DNA from 2 places in the Desulfofundulus salinus genome. Region 1 is predicted to be linked to the other one. Evidence: riboswitches for the same ligand, from Rfam matches in the RefSeq annotation. Region 1 holds a riboswitch; the other holds the start of a gene.
The links. A riboswitch is a leader RNA that binds a small molecule or an ion and turns the genes downstream of it on or off. The one in region 1 is predicted to bind cobalamin.

Region 2: another riboswitch for cobalamin. It lies ahead of D7024_RS06050 (DUF2162 domain-containing protein); the one in region 1 lies ahead of cbiD (cobalt-precorrin-5B (C(1))-methyltransferase CbiD).

What each region holds. Positions count from the first base shown of each region.
Region 1 covers NZ_RBWE01000001.1:1,817,525-1,824,805, reverse strand. Annotated here, with positions in the region: gene cobM (precorrin-4 C(11)-methyltransferase) at 1-310, opposite strand, end outside; gene cobI (precorrin-2 C(20)-methyltransferase) at 327-1,043, opposite strand; gene cbiT (precorrin-6Y C5,15-methyltransferase (decarboxylating) subunit CbiT) at 1,027-1,563, opposite strand; gene cbiE (precorrin-6y C5,15-methyltransferase (decarboxylating) subunit CbiE) at 1,589-2,251, opposite strand; gene cbiD (cobalt-precorrin-5B (C(1))-methyltransferase CbiD) at 2,233-3,336, opposite strand; cobalamin riboswitch at 3,463-3,749, opposite strand; gene D7024_RS09285 (ATP-binding protein) at 3,753-4,493, opposite strand; gene D7024_RS09280 (DnaD domain-containing protein) at 4,513-5,289, opposite strand; gene D7024_RS09275 (histidinol-phosphatase) at 5,358-6,209, opposite strand; gene D7024_RS09270 (cysteine hydrolase family protein) at 6,210-6,743, opposite strand; partial or broken gene D7024_RS09265 (heavy metal-binding domain-containing protein) at 6,845-7,156, opposite strand.
Region 2 covers NZ_RBWE01000001.1:1,169,566-1,176,846, forward strand. Annotated here, with positions in the region: gene bioF (8-amino-7-oxononanoate synthase) at 1-1,126, opposite strand, end outside; cobalamin riboswitch at 1,330-1,522, shown strand; cobalamin riboswitch at 1,695-1,974, shown strand; gene D7024_RS06050 (DUF2162 domain-containing protein) at 2,096-2,923, shown strand; gene D7024_RS06055 (MotA/TolQ/ExbB proton channel family protein) at 2,923-3,612, shown strand; gene D7024_RS06060 (DUF2149 domain-containing protein) at 3,593-3,910, shown strand; gene D7024_RS06065 (cobaltochelatase subunit CobN) at 3,930-7,281, shown strand, end outside.

The DNA.
Region 1 (7,281 bases):
TAAAAGGTATGCCCAGGGCTGCCAGGGCATCCATCTGTTCCTGGATGGCCCCGTACAAAGCGGGGTCGCCGGTATGTACCCGGGCTACAGTTAATTGCTCCTGGTGTGCCCGGCGCATTACGGCCAGCACCTCATCCCGGGTCATGGTGGCGCTGTTGTATATCTCTACTCCGGGGCGGCAATATTCCAGTATTTTCGGATTAACCAGGGAGCCGGCATAAATGACCACATCAGCCTCCTGCAGCAATTTTGCTCCCTTAACGGTAATCAATTCGGGATCCCCCGGTCCGGCACCTATAAAGTAAATCACTTCTGCGTCCCCCTTGTTAACGGCCTCCCTTGCGGATGACCAGGATAGACATGTAATCAAGCTTCTGTCCGGCCAGATCGGTGATCTTCCGGCTTACCATTTGATCGGGATAACCGCAGCGGCTCACCAGGGCGGCCCGTTCGGTTAAACCCTTTTCCCGTAAGAGTTCCAGTACCCGATCGAAATAACGGTTTACCTTCATGAGCACTACGTTGTCAAAGCTGTCCAGCACCTCTTCCAGGCGCTTTAGGTTATAGGCCGCTGGTATTACGACCAGGCTTTCTTCCCCTATGGCCAGTGGTTCTTCCAACGCGGCCGCACAGGCACTCATGGCGGTGATCCCCGGAATGGTTTCTACGGGCAGGTCGGGATAATTTTTTTGCAGGTAAGCCCGGACGTAACCATAGGTGCTGTAAAACATCGGGTCACCGATGGTGACAAAGGCTACCTTTTGCCCCTCTCGTACCAGTTGGGCCACCCTTTCACCGGCCATGGCCCAGTGCTGTTCGAGTATTTGGTGATCCCGGGACATGGGAAAGGATAACTCCAGGGTTGTAAACTGGCGCTTGATAGCCTTGTTGATAATGGACAGGGCCAGGCTTTCCCGGTCGGCGGCCGATTTGGGTACACACACTACATCCACTTCCTGTAAAACACGGTAGGCCTTTAGGGTAAGCAGCTCCGGATCTCCGGGACCAACACCGATGCCATAAAACTTACCCAACACCCTCATCCCCCTCCTTTTGGGCAGTGATGATCCACACAGGGTTTAAAGCATGCATCAGATGATAATGGCCCCGGGATACCGTGCGGGTTACGGAAACCTGCACCACCTCTTTTTCCCAGGGAGGGCCTAGCAAAGTGAGGGCCCGGGTTAGTGTTTCCAGGGTCAGGGCGTTGATGACCAGTCTTGCCCCCGGAGCAAGCCTTTCCGCCAGCAACTGGACTATCTCCCCTAACTGGCCGCCCGAGCCGCCGATGAAGACCCGGTGGGGGGGCGGGAGCGGGAGCAGTGCCTCAGGGGCACGGCCGTCCACCACCTGGATGTTCTTCTGGCCAAAGCGACGCATGTTTTCCCGGATCAGCTCCAGTGCCGCGGGCTTTTGCTCTACGGCATAAACGATGCCGTCACCGATTAGCCGGGCTGCTTCGATAGCAATAGAGCCGGTGCCACTGCCAATATCCCACACCACCTGGCCCGGGGCCAGCCGGGCCTTGGCCAGGGTGACGGCGCGAATTTCTTCTTTGGTCATGGGGACACTCCCCCGGATAAACAGGTCATCGGGAATCCCCGGGGTTACATATGTCCAAGCTTTTTTCATCAATGATCACCATGACGCAATAACTTTGCCCGGAAAAGTCCCGGCGGGCCAGTTTACCGGGTGTGGTTTCCAGGATTTCCTCCTCTGGATAACCCAGGTTGCAACAACAAAAAACTTTTCGATCAGCCATTTCCGCCTTCACGAGCAGGCTGGCGATGTGGTTGGGTGGAGCTCCCGGGCCGGTGAGGAGGGCTACCTTCCCATGGTGGCGCATCAGGTTAACCAGGTCGCCGGCAGGTCTTCCGTGGGCACTCAAGATCAGTGCATCATGCCAGGGTATGGCCAGGCGGGCAAAGGCCAGTTGTACCGAACTGATTCCGGGGATGACCTCCAGTTCCTCCGGGGTAAAATGTTGGCGCAGGTAATTCAAGATTCCGTACAGTCCAGGATCTCCTGAAGCTAAAACGGCTACCCCTTCCTCCCGGTGTGAGCGGATGAAATCCACCATGGCCGCAAGATTATTTTTAATTACAAAAGTTTTCTGTTCCTCTCGGGCCAGATAGACCAGGTGGCGCTGGCCGCCTACCAGTACCCGGGCGCTGGCCAAAGCTCTTTGGGCGGCAGGGGTGAGATAATCCAGGTTACCCGGTCCTACGCCAATTACCCTAATTCGCGGCATCCCAGCGCCCTCCCGATTTCCTGTGCCTGACGGTCCCAACCGAGGATTTTGCCGTCCAGGGTCAAAAGGACTGTCCCCACCTTTAAACGGTGGTGGACGTACTCCATGGCCCGCTGGCTGGCCCGGCAAGCCAGCTGGTGGTAAACAGACAGGAAATTGTGTTCCGCCAGCAACTCAACCACACTTTCAATGGTGCCGGTTTCCATAATGCTTGCGATCAGATCCCGTTCACCACCCATCAGGGCAACGTGACTGGCCAGGGTTTCCCGCCGGGCGTCGGCAACGCGGCTGTGGGTATGAAAAATGCCGGCGGCTACCTTTAAAAGCTTGCCGTGGTGCCCCCAGAGCAACACGCCGGAGAAGCCTTTTTCCACACAGCTTTCCAGCATAAAACCTACGAAATTGCTCATCTCCACCACGGCTTCGGCGGGAAATCCGTATCCCTCCACCGCTATCCGGGCGCCCATGTGCCCCGGAGTAAGGACGACCTGGTGGAAGCCTGCCGCCCTGGCCATGTCCAGAAGGGGGAGCAGGGAATCCTTAAACGCTTCCTCGGACATGGGCCGGACTATACCCGTAGTTCCCAGGATGGATATACCCCCCACAATCCCCAGGCGGGGGTTCAGGGTGCGCCTGGCTATCAATTCTCCCCCGGGTACGCTGATCATTAGTTCCACTCCCCGTCCGGGAGGGAGAACGGCGGCCACAGCCTCCTTAATCATTTGCCGGGGAACAGGGTTAATGGCGGGCTCGCCTACGGCCAACGCCAGCCCCGGTTTGGTTACCCGCCCTACACCAGGACCTCCGTGAAGGCGAATTCCGTCTGGGGCGGGGCGGGCCTCGACCACAACGGGCAGACCGTGGGTAACGTCGGGATCATCTCCTCCGTCTTTGATCACCACCGCCCTGGTGCCGCCGGCTATTGCCTCTACCTGGTGGATGGGTACCGTTAAGGACTGTCCCATGGGGTTGACCAAAATGACCTGAGCAGGTTTTGTGCCGTGAAAAAGCAACTCCGTGGCAGCCCGGGCAGCCGCAGCGGCACAGGCTCCTGTCGTTATTCCGTTACGTAAAGGCTTAGCCACCTTGTTTCCCCCTGAAAAAAACACGCCCGGCAAAAGTAGGGGCGTGTGGAGAGTCTTTACGCCTGCTATCTTTCGCGCGAAGATAGAAAGGCCTACCACTGGCTTTACCCTTTAGGAAAGGGCATGTTCCAGTGAAAGGGGCAGGCAGGTCTCCTGGCTCCCGGATCTTTGGATGCCCGCGCCTTCCCGGTCCAGCACTCACCAGTGACATCGGTTAAACCATGCTGTTATATTTTCACTGCTGAACAAGCATACCATCGGATGTAGCAGCTCATCAGTGAGTGCTGGGCCAGTGGCACTTTGCGGGTTCCTCCCCGGTTACAGTGGCGGGACCGCGCCGGCTTAAACAGGATCCACCTGCTCCCCGGTCTTCCCTATTATCCCCTTTGAGGACCTGCCCCGCATATATTTAGTTTTTAACCTTCCCGGAGCCTTTCCCTGCGCTGGACCATGCGAATGTCATCTTCAACCGGTAACCGGTAAGGCCAGCACATCTGGCAAATACGGGAAGTGGTTCTTTCTCCTAAATATTCGCCCAAATCTTCCAGGCTGATGTTGGTGGTAATGATTACGGGGAGGCGATGGTTGACGCGGTAATTTAAGATCGAATAAAGTTTATTTTTGGTCCACTCGGTATAATTATGGGCACCCAGATCGTCTAAAAACAAAAGGGGTACTTCCCTTGCGGCATCCATGAGATCCTTTTCCGAATAATCTCCACCCTGGCGGTTCTGGTCATAAGTTGAACGCAGGCGGTCCAGCAAGTCCGGTACGACCACAAACAGTAGGAGCACTTCTGCTTCCAACAGGGCGTTGGCTATGCAGGCGGCCAGGAATGTCTTTCCACTGCCTACTGGGCCGGTAATCAACAAACCGTCAATATGCCGGTCGTTTTTAAAATTATTCACGAAGTCCTGGGCTGCCTGGAAAGTACGCCGGGCCGACTCATAATAGGTCAGCTTGCGTTCCGCATCTACTCGCAATCGCGAGTAATACTTAAAGTTAAATTTGTCAAAGGTGTGGTAACGCAAGCCTTCCGGTAACCCTGCTTCTTTAAAACGGTTGACCAGTGCCCTCTGCTTGTTACACGGGCAGGGAACTGCTACATTGTTTTTAATCACCACACCCCGATCTTCACATACAGGACAGGCCTTCACTGGCCGGCATCCTTTCTAATTAACTGAGGTATAGCGTTTTCAAAAGTGCTTTCTTCCGGTCATCCACCTTGGAGGAAAGTTGCTTACCTGAACGCCGTTTCTTAAATTGTGCGTCATAGGCGTTTATTTCCTCGACGGTACGCAGGTTGTTCTTTTTCCATTCCAGAATAATACTATCGATATACTTAAAATTATGCTTGCCCATCAGGACGGCCCGGCGTAAAGCTTCCAAAACCAGCGTGTGGTCCAGTTCCTCGGCCCACTGGCGGATCTGTTCGACCTCCATGGGGGAAACAGGCCGCCCGAATTCCTGTTCAAAGGCCCGGATGATCAGGGCAAATTCTTGCGCCGTTGTCTCTAAAGGCCTTTTTTCCAGCAGGCTGCGGGTACGTTCAATTTCCTTGACCCTGATGCTGGCCCAGATCTCCGAGAGCTTTTCCAACAGCGGTTCAAAGTCATATCCACTGAGGATCTGATCTTTTCTTTCGTCATAATACTGGGTTACGGCCAGAACTTCCTTTTCTATTAACCTGTTCAGGTTTTGTTGCACCCGGGTTACATCCTGGGCCGTGCATGCGGCCAGGGTGGAGGCGGAAGGAAACAGGTTCTTTTCCTCTACCTGCAACCGGAGAAGCTGAATGAGAAGGATCATTTCTTCGTCGGTTATATCAAGGTGACGGTACAAACGGAGTAAAAGATTCGGGATGGTGGTAGTGCCCTGGAGCAACAGGTCGGCACCAAAGGCAGCGGTAATGTTCCCCTCCCGGTATCTTTTCACCGTTCTGCCATTCATCATGCTCTTCCTCCCCCGCTTAGTGAATATTTTATGGTAAGGGAGGAAGTTTGTCCAGGCAAAAAAAACCGTTAAAGGGGGCAAGGTTGACGAGAAGTAAAGGTGTGCACCGCAAGCCCCAGTTCTTCTAACATTAACACCGCCTGGTTTGTATATGCTCCCAACTCAGAAAGCCGGTGAGCATCGGAGCCCACGGTGAATATTTTGACTCCACATTCCCGGGCCTTTAAAAGAATTTCCCGGCTGGGATGAAATTCGGTCAGTCCCCGCCGCAGACTGGAGGTGTTTACTTCCAGCCCCATATTTCGCCGTGCTATTTCCTTGAGAATCGGTTCGACCATTCCTTTATGGGCACTTCCCAGGGCTGTACCCAGGAGGCGTTCTCCGTGGCGTCGATAAAGATCCAGGTGACCGATACAGTCAAAGAGGTTGCTTTCCACGGCTTCCTTTAAGACTTGAAAGTATTCGCCACACGCCTCTTCCACAGTGTGGGAGGAGAAGTAGATCCGGCTTTCCTCCCAGGAGGATATGGATTGATGTTCAAGGCAATGGATGGAACCCAGTACATAATCAAAGGGATAATTGTTTAAAATTTTTTCAATGGTTTTCTCATAGCCCCGTTCATAGCCAACTTCTAAACCAGCCTTTATTTTCAGTTCCCGGTCATGCAGCTGGCTACGGGCTTTTTCAATGTCCCGGAAATAATGATCAAGCCAGCTTAAATCCTCCATGGGGTGAAGCCTTCCATTTAACCGTACGAACCAGTCCAGCCGGCGCCGTACCGGGTCCACTTCCAGGTGGGGGGTAAAACAAATCTCCCTTAACCCCAGGTTCAGGGCCTGCTGGCAGTATTCCAAAATGCTGTGATCTTCGGCATCTATAGAATAGCCGGGGTGGACGTGGTAGTCCAAAAGGGGTTTCATTTAAGCAATCTCCGCTCCTAAAACTGTTTCCATTTGTTTTAGCGCCCACCGGTGGGCTTCCTCATCGAAGCTGGCCACCCCTTGGGTATACACCACCGTCCGGTAGTCCCGGTTGCGCAGTTCTTCCACCGTATACAGGACGCAGATATTGGTGCAAACCCCCACAACGTGAACTGCAGCCGGATTAAGATCTTCCAGGATTTTGTTTAAATTAGTACGGAAAAAGCCGCTGAAACGGGTTTTCGGCATCTTGATGGCAAAAGGGTATTCCTCCACCAGTGAAGCAAGTTCATCAATGAGCCCTGCTCCCGGGGTGCCGTAAACGCAGTGGACGGGGAAACGGGAGAATTCCGGATCTTCGGGGTCATGGGCATCCATGACAAAGATTACTGGCTCCTTTTGGGCCATGAACTCTTTTACCTTTTCCACTACAAAGGGTACAATTTCCCTCCCTTTTTCGCCACAATTCAGGGCGCCGTCGGTGTCGATGAAATCCTTGAGCATGTCTATGACCATTAAAACGTTGCGGGACATAGGACCACTCCTTTTTTTAAAAAACCATAGCGCTCAATCTTTCTAGCCAAGCACAAAGCTAATAATATTTTAGCACATCTTACTAATCATCGCTAACTTTTTTAAGCAACTTGGACGGTTGTATCACTGGCGGTGACCATGAGCATGCCTTCCCGGATTACTTCATAATCAAGGTCAATACCGACCACCGCGTTGGCCTCTAAGCGGCGGGCCTGGTGGCCATTTTCTCCAGGACAATCTGGCGGGCCTGGGAGAGTTTGGCCTCATAAGCGCCGGAACGCCCGCCCACAATATCGGTAATGGCAGCAAACAAATTCCGCACTATATTGGCACCCATGATTGCCTCTCCGGCCAGGATACCCAGATAAGCTAAAATTTTTTCCTTCCACGTTTGGAGTGGTGGTTAAAATCATATGGCAGACCTCCTCATTAAAGGGCATACAAATAAAGCAATGCCCGTGTTAATTTAATTTTTTTGCATATTAATATTCGCTATAAGATACCCTTTATCCTTTCATCAAACGGAAAGTGCACGCAA
Region 2 (7,281 bases), 650 kb from region 1:
AAGCAAACTGGATATTGTCTTCAGTATGGGTGGCCATAAGGGTAATTCTTAAACGGCTGGTTCCCTCCGGTACCGAGGGCGGGCGAATGGCCGGGACAAATACACCCATTTCAGCCAGGATGGCAGATAACGCCAGGGCTTTGTGGGCATCTCCAACAATCAGGGGAATGATAGCAGACCGGGTGGGTAACACCTCGAAACCCATGTCCTTTAACCCTTGATACAAAAACTGGACGTTAGCATGAAGTTGCCGGCGTAGCTGTGGTTCTTCTCCCAGTACATCCAGAGCAGCCATGGCAGCAGCAATTACGGGCGGGGAAAGGGCTGTAGAATAGATAAAACTGCGGGCGCGATTACGTAAGAAGTCTATTAAACTGGTACTGCCGGCCACGTACCCTCCTTCACTACCCAGGGCCTTGCTCAGGGTACCCATTTGAATAATGCCCCGCTTTTCCAAACCAAAGTATTCCACCGTACCTGCTCCCTTGTCTCCCAGTATTCCGGTAGCATGTGCGTCATCTACCATTAGGAGGGCTTGAAACTCTTCGGCCAGTTCAAACAATTGGGGTAAGGGAGCTATGTCACCATCCATGCTGAAAACCCCATCGGTAACGATTAAGCGCCTGCGAAAGGAAGTGCTTTCCGAAAGAATGTGCCGTAAATCTTCCATATCGCCGTGACGGTATATTCTCACCGTAGCCCGGCTAATCCGGCAGCCGTCAACGATGCTGGCATGGTTAAGCTGATCACTGATAACCAGGTCGCCCCGGCCCACGAGGGCCGATATCACTCCCAGGTTGGCCATATACCCGGTGTTAAAGACAATTGCGTCTTCGGTTCCTTTGAACCGGGCAATTCTTTTTTCTAAAAGACGGTGCAAAGTAAAATTACCTGTGGTCAGGCGGGAGCCCCCGCTGCCGGTTCCCCATCTTTTTACGGCGGCTATTGCTGCAGCCTTTACCCGCGGGTGGGTAGCTAAACCAAGGTAGTTGTTAGAAGAAAATAATAGCATTTCCCGACCGTTAATAATGGTTTTGGGTTCAGAAGGGCCGTCTATAAGGTACAATGAACGATACAGATTATGTTCTTTCATTAAACGCAATTCTTCGCTTAAGAAATCAATCAATTTTATTCCCTCCCCGAAACTTAAAGCAATGCGCGGGTTAAATGTTATTCTCCACCGTTAACCGTTATTCCTGCATAGGTTAACGTTTTTAAGCCGCTCTGCCACGCCCCGACTGCACCCTATAACGAAAAATGGTTTTCTATTGTCAATTTACTATGGACAACTTATCAGAAATGTGTTACTGTTTCATGTAAAGGGATTTAACCGCATAGCCGTGTCCGGGTTCCCCTGCCAATCAGGCAGGGGTAAAAGGGAACCAGGTGAAAATCCTGGACGGTGGGGCCACTGTGAATGGGTAGCAGCTTTCCACAGGGCCACTGGACCGGAGAGTCCGGGAAGGCGGGAAGCAGGCGATGACCCATGAGTCAGGAGACCTGCCCGGGCACGCGGCACGGAAAGCCTCCCAGGGAACAGGGGTTTGTGCCGGTGGTAATCTTACCATTTTTTACGTGGGATTATAGCCATTGTAAACAAACCCCGGTCTCTGACAGGCCGGGGTTATTCGTTTTAATGTGTACCATTTTCGGTTAAATGGCAGCAAATGGTTTAATGTCCTGCTGCCTGATGACAATTTCATACCGGAACGGGTGCTTTTACCCCGAGGGGTGAAAGTGAAAAGGGAAGCCGGTGCAAATCCGGCGCGGTCCCGCCACTGTGAGGGGGAGGGACTCCACAGCAAAGTCACTGTCCAGCACTCAGTAAGATTGCTTTCTGCTTTGATAGAAATTTGGTTACTGCTACGATAAGGTTACGGCGAAGGAAACCATAACATGGCTGAGTGCTGGATGGGAAGACGTGGAGCTCCGGTGAACCCGAGCCAGGAGACCTGCCCGTTACCGGAACGACCGGACCAACCTGCGCGGACGGGGGGTGGTTTAATTTGTCGTGGCATGATTGTGGTGCCAGGGCTAATCCTCCATCTGGGTAGATGGGGGATTTTTTATTAAGGCAAGATGGGAAGGGGTCTGTATGTCAATTTATGGTGGACTTCTGCTGGCAACTCTTGTTCTCAGTATTAAAACAGGATTGATCCTGGGTGCCTCGTGGCTGAGCCGGTGGGGGCTGGTGCTGACATCTTTTTTGTTCGGGAGTATCCTTTACGGGCTGGTTGTATTCTTTGGTACACATCAACAAACCCTGATTTCCTTTCTGGATCGTTACACCTTTGCAGGAGCCTTGCTGGTAGCCATATTTCTGATTTACCTGGGGCTGCAGGAGGAAAAGGGAGCAGGGAGTTCCTCCCCGGGTTGCTTGCGTGAAGCAAGTTTTCGCTCCAGGGGAGATGGGGAATTTGCCGGTAAGGCGGTTGCCTCTAACAGCTCCTGTCATTTCCTTGCAGGACAGCCGGCGCCAGGGGCTGTTATTTCTCCTGCTCTGGAGCGGTTTAAGTATGCCCTGGGTTTTTTACCCTGTCCTTTATGCCTGGTTGCCCTGGCCTTTTCAGTCATTGTAGCCAGTTCCATGGTGGGTACAGGGCTTTCTCGCCTGGGACTGTTTGTTGCGGTGCTGTTTTTTATCCTGGTTATTGTGACCAGCCTTGCCATGAGAAGAGCGATCCGTTTGACCGGGTATAAGCCTGTAGCTATTTTTAATCCGTTGTTGTTGTTTACCGGATTGATGACGCTTATCTTTGCTCTTTTTATTCCCAACTTTGTCCAGGCCATGACCATGCCCTTAACTCCCGTGAACATTGATTCGCCCCGCTGGCTGGCGGCGGTGTTAGCGGGGTTGGTGATCTTAAGCCTGGCGGGTTATTTTCGCTATCAGATCAATTTTTTAAAGGAACGTGATGATTGATGACCATTCCTGGTTCCGAATATTTAACCAAAATTTTGCATGCCGCATCCCAGAGCCTGCTAATTCCCGATATTATGGGTCTGCTCTTCTTTCTCGTTTTTGCCTTCATGGAACTGGGTAGTTTTGTGGCTGAAATGAGGAGAAGAAAAGTTATTCAGCCAGTCAACCTGCTGGAAGTAATTCATGACGTGGGAGGGGTTTCCCTCTGGCAGATGCGTAACCTGCAGCAGGTGCTTGATAGCAGTGCTTTAAATCCGCGCCAAAAAAAACTGGTATCGGATCTTTTGGCAAAACCCGGACTGTCCCCTGAGGTCAGGAGGCTGGTGGCTCAGGACATACTGGACCGTGAAGAATTCCGGTTTAAACAAACACTGGACAAAACGGATTTACTGGCCAAACTCAGCCCGGTTTTCGGGTTGATGGGCACTCTTATCCCCCTTGGTCCCGGGCTGGCTGCTCTGGGGCAGGGTGATGTGCGGGGATTGTCCGAAGCAGTGATCATTGCTTTTGATACTACGGTGGTGGGTGTGGCTGCCGGAGCGGTGGGTGCTCTCATTTCCAGGGTGCGTCGTCGCTGGTACGAGCAGGATTTAAGGTATCTGGAGTTGCTGCTGGAACTGGTGGTGGGGGGTGAAAGCCGTGCTGTTCAGGAGACGGAGGCGGGAGCGGTTGTCCGCAGAAGAAGTTGATCTCCTGGGCGGGCTGGCCAATCTGATTGATGTGATGCTGGTTTTTTGCTGCGGTTTGATGGTCGCCCTGGTACTTTCCTGGAACCTGCAGAACATTATCTTTGCCAAAGTAAAGCCCGAGGAAAAACAGCGACTCATGCAAAGCATTCAGCGGGTGATTAACGTGGAACGGGGTAAGGAGCTTAAGGAGATACCCGGGATAGAACAGGGGGGCGGCTTTGGTTACCAGGAGATGGGTACGGTCTATCAGGACCCGAAGACCGGGAAGTTGATCATGATTGAGAAGAATAGCCAATAAGTGAGGTGGCAGTGGATCAATGCCCACAGGTAAAGCAAAATGGAAAAAACACCCGACCTTGCTATTCCTGAGCCTGATAGTCCTGATTATTGTTTTCTTAATAAGTGCTTCCGGGGCTGCAGCAAATGAAAATGCACGCACAAGGGTGGTCATGCTTTTGGGCAGTGAGGGGTTTCTGGTACCCCTGGTGGATGCTTACGGCCAGCTGCAGAACTATCCTGTTGAGCTGAAGTTATTTAGCTCCAACGACCTGAAGAGCGAAGAAAAAATCCAGCAGCTGAAGCAATCGTTGCAGGATGCAGATGTATTCTTGATGGAAATGATTGGAGCCTCAACCATTCAAACAGTTGGGCCTTTATTGCAGGACCTGCCTGAAAAGTGCGAGGTGCTTTCCACCCGTAGCGGTTCTTTTCCTGAATACCCCCGTATTGATGAAAGTCAAAATACTTTCCTGGCTCAATATTTTGTAAATGGCGGCGTGGAAAATATGCGGCGGCTGGTATTGTATCTGGCCTCCAGATACGGACAGGTAACAACCGGAGAACAGTTAGATCCGGTTAAAATGCCCGTCCGGTTCATCTACCATCCTGATGCTGAGGGACTTACCTTCAACGTGGATGGGCTGTACCAGACGGTATGCAATGCTGTATACGCGGCGGGTGATAGTGCGGCTCAGGGCCTGGCGGTAAATGAAGTTCACCGGGCAGTTTATGACAGCGTTTACGCTTCCGTGTACCAGCCGGATAACAGTACGAACTGGACACTGGCCCGGCTGGCGGTGAACCAGGCCGTGTACGACCGGTGCGGGGGGGCTTCTACCCTGGATACCAGTGGTCTGTACCGAACTGTGGCTGAAGCCGTATACCTGGCGGAGCAGGGAGAAACGGGATTACAGGCCCTTTATGATACCGTGCGCCAGTCTGTTTACCAGGCGGTATATCATAGCGACGGGCAAAGTGCCGGTTTGGCCGTAGATACAGTTTATAATGCCCTTTATGACCGGGTTGCGGCCGCTTATCTGGGGGATGCTCAGGCTACAGTCTACCGGGCGGTATATGATGCCCTTTGGGGGCCGGAGCTTTCCGGGTTTGACCTTACCCAGGTATATCAGAGCGTGCATGATGCCGTATACCTGCCTACCGGCGGTGGAGGCGGTACGGGACTGCCGCCGGGCACTTTCGGTACTTCAGGTGGTTATCTTGCCTGGTATAAAGCCAGCGGACATTTAAAAGAGGGAGCTCCGTGGGTCGGCATTATTAGCTACGATAGCTTCTTTAAAAATAGTGATATCGACATGTATCTGGCCGTCCAGAGGGAACTGGAAGCCAGGGGAGTCAATGCGCTTTTGGTTTTCAGTGACAGCAGCAGCCGCAAAACGGCCTTTCAGGACTTCTTTATGCCCGGCGGCAAAAGACAGGTGGACTTTCTCATTGCCGGGATTGGATTTAACTTCATTTACGGCCAGCCGGAAGCCGGTATCGAGTTGTTTAAACAGTTAAACGTACCGGTTATGGCACCGGTTTACAGCAGCGATTTAGAGGATTGGCAGAGCAACCCGGCAGGTATCAGCAGTGAGGTGGCCTGGCAAATTGCCTATCCTGAACTGGACGGACGCATTGAGCCGGTATTCATGGGTGGCAGTACGCTGGTAAGGGTGGATGAAAGTACGGGGGCTCGCATAGTCAAAAAAGTACCCCTTCCCGATCGTATTGACCGCCTGGTAGGCCGGGCATTGGCCTGGGTAAACCTGCGGCAGAAAAGCAATGCAGACAAAAAAATAGCCCTTGTTTACTATAACCACCATGCCGGTAAGGATGATATCGGCGCCGCTTATTTAAACAGTATCGCCAGCGCAGCGGTTATTTTGCAGGCATTGCGGGACAATGGTTACCGGGTGGAAGGCGACCTCAGCCCCCAGGCAATAGAAGAACTAATTCGCAGGCAGGGCAGAAATGTCGGCAGCTGGGCGCCGGGAGAACTGGCCGAACTGGTGCAGGCGGGAGCCTTAGTCCTGCCTGTGGAAAAATACCTGGAATGGTACGCTACCCTGCCCGGGGAGCTGCGGGCGCAGGTGGAAAAGGAATGGGGTCCACCTCCGGGTAACATCATGGTTTACGAAGGCAACCTGGTTATTCCCGGTGCCACACTGGGTAACATTTTCCTTGGCCCGCAGCCCGTACGGGGGTGGGGGGATGATCCCGACAAGATTGCCCATTCCCCAGCTTTGCCTCCCCCCCACCAGTATATAGCCTTTTACCTCTGGTTGCAGAAGGAGTTCTGTGCCGATGCGGTAATTCACCTGGGTACCCACGGCACGCTGGAATGGCTGCCCGGCCGGAGTGTGGGGCTGGGAGAAAATGACTGGCCGGATGTTTTGATTGGGAACATGCCGGATATCTACCCTTACATCGTGAACAATCCCGGTGAAGGAACTCAGGCCAAGCGCCGGGGTTATGCAGTAACCATCGACCACCTGATACCGCCCATGATCCAGCCCGGGCTCTACGGTGAGCTGGCCGAATTGCAGCAGCTGGTGGTGGAATATCAGAATGCCTTAAGCGGGGGCAATACAGCCAGGGCGGCCAGCCTGCAGGAACAAATTATGGAAAAGGTTAAGGCAAATAGTCTCGACCAGGATCTGGGCATTGATCTTCAGGCGACTGAATTTTCCCGGGTGGCTTTCCTTCTCCATGAGTATCTGGAGGAGCTGGCAACGGAGCTCATGCCCTACGGCCTGCATACCTTCGGTCTGCCGCCCCAGGGAGAAATGCTGGATTTGATGGTTGATTCCATTGTGGCCTACGATAAGGAAGCCAGAGAAGGCAGCCGGGAGGAAATCAGAGAGCGCCTGCTTTTGACCATCAACGAGATAACCAATTTACTCCGGGCTCTTTCAGGTGAATTCATCGAACCCGGTCTGGGCCGGGACCCGGTGCGTGTACCCGATGCCCTGCCCACAGGCAGGAACCTGGTTTCCTTTGACCCGCGCATGGTGCCCGATGCGGCAGCCTGGAAAACGGGTAAAGAGGCTGCTGATCAACTGGTGGCAAGATTCTACGCGGAAAACGGACGGTATCCGGAAACGGTGGGGGTGGTACTGTGGGCCATCGAAACCATGCGCACCCAGGGAGAAACTGTGGCCCTGATCCTGCGGTTAATCGGCACTGAACCGGTATGGGATAAAAGCGGCCGGGTGAGCACGGTGAAAGTCATCCCCCTGGAGGAACTGGGAAGGCCACGGATTAACGTGCTGGTGACCATCTCCGGCCTGTTCCGGGATACCTTTTCTCATGTGGTGGGTGTGCTGGATGAGGCCTTCAGGAAGGTTGCTCTTTTGAACGAGGACCCGGAAAGCAACCTGGTGCGCAAGG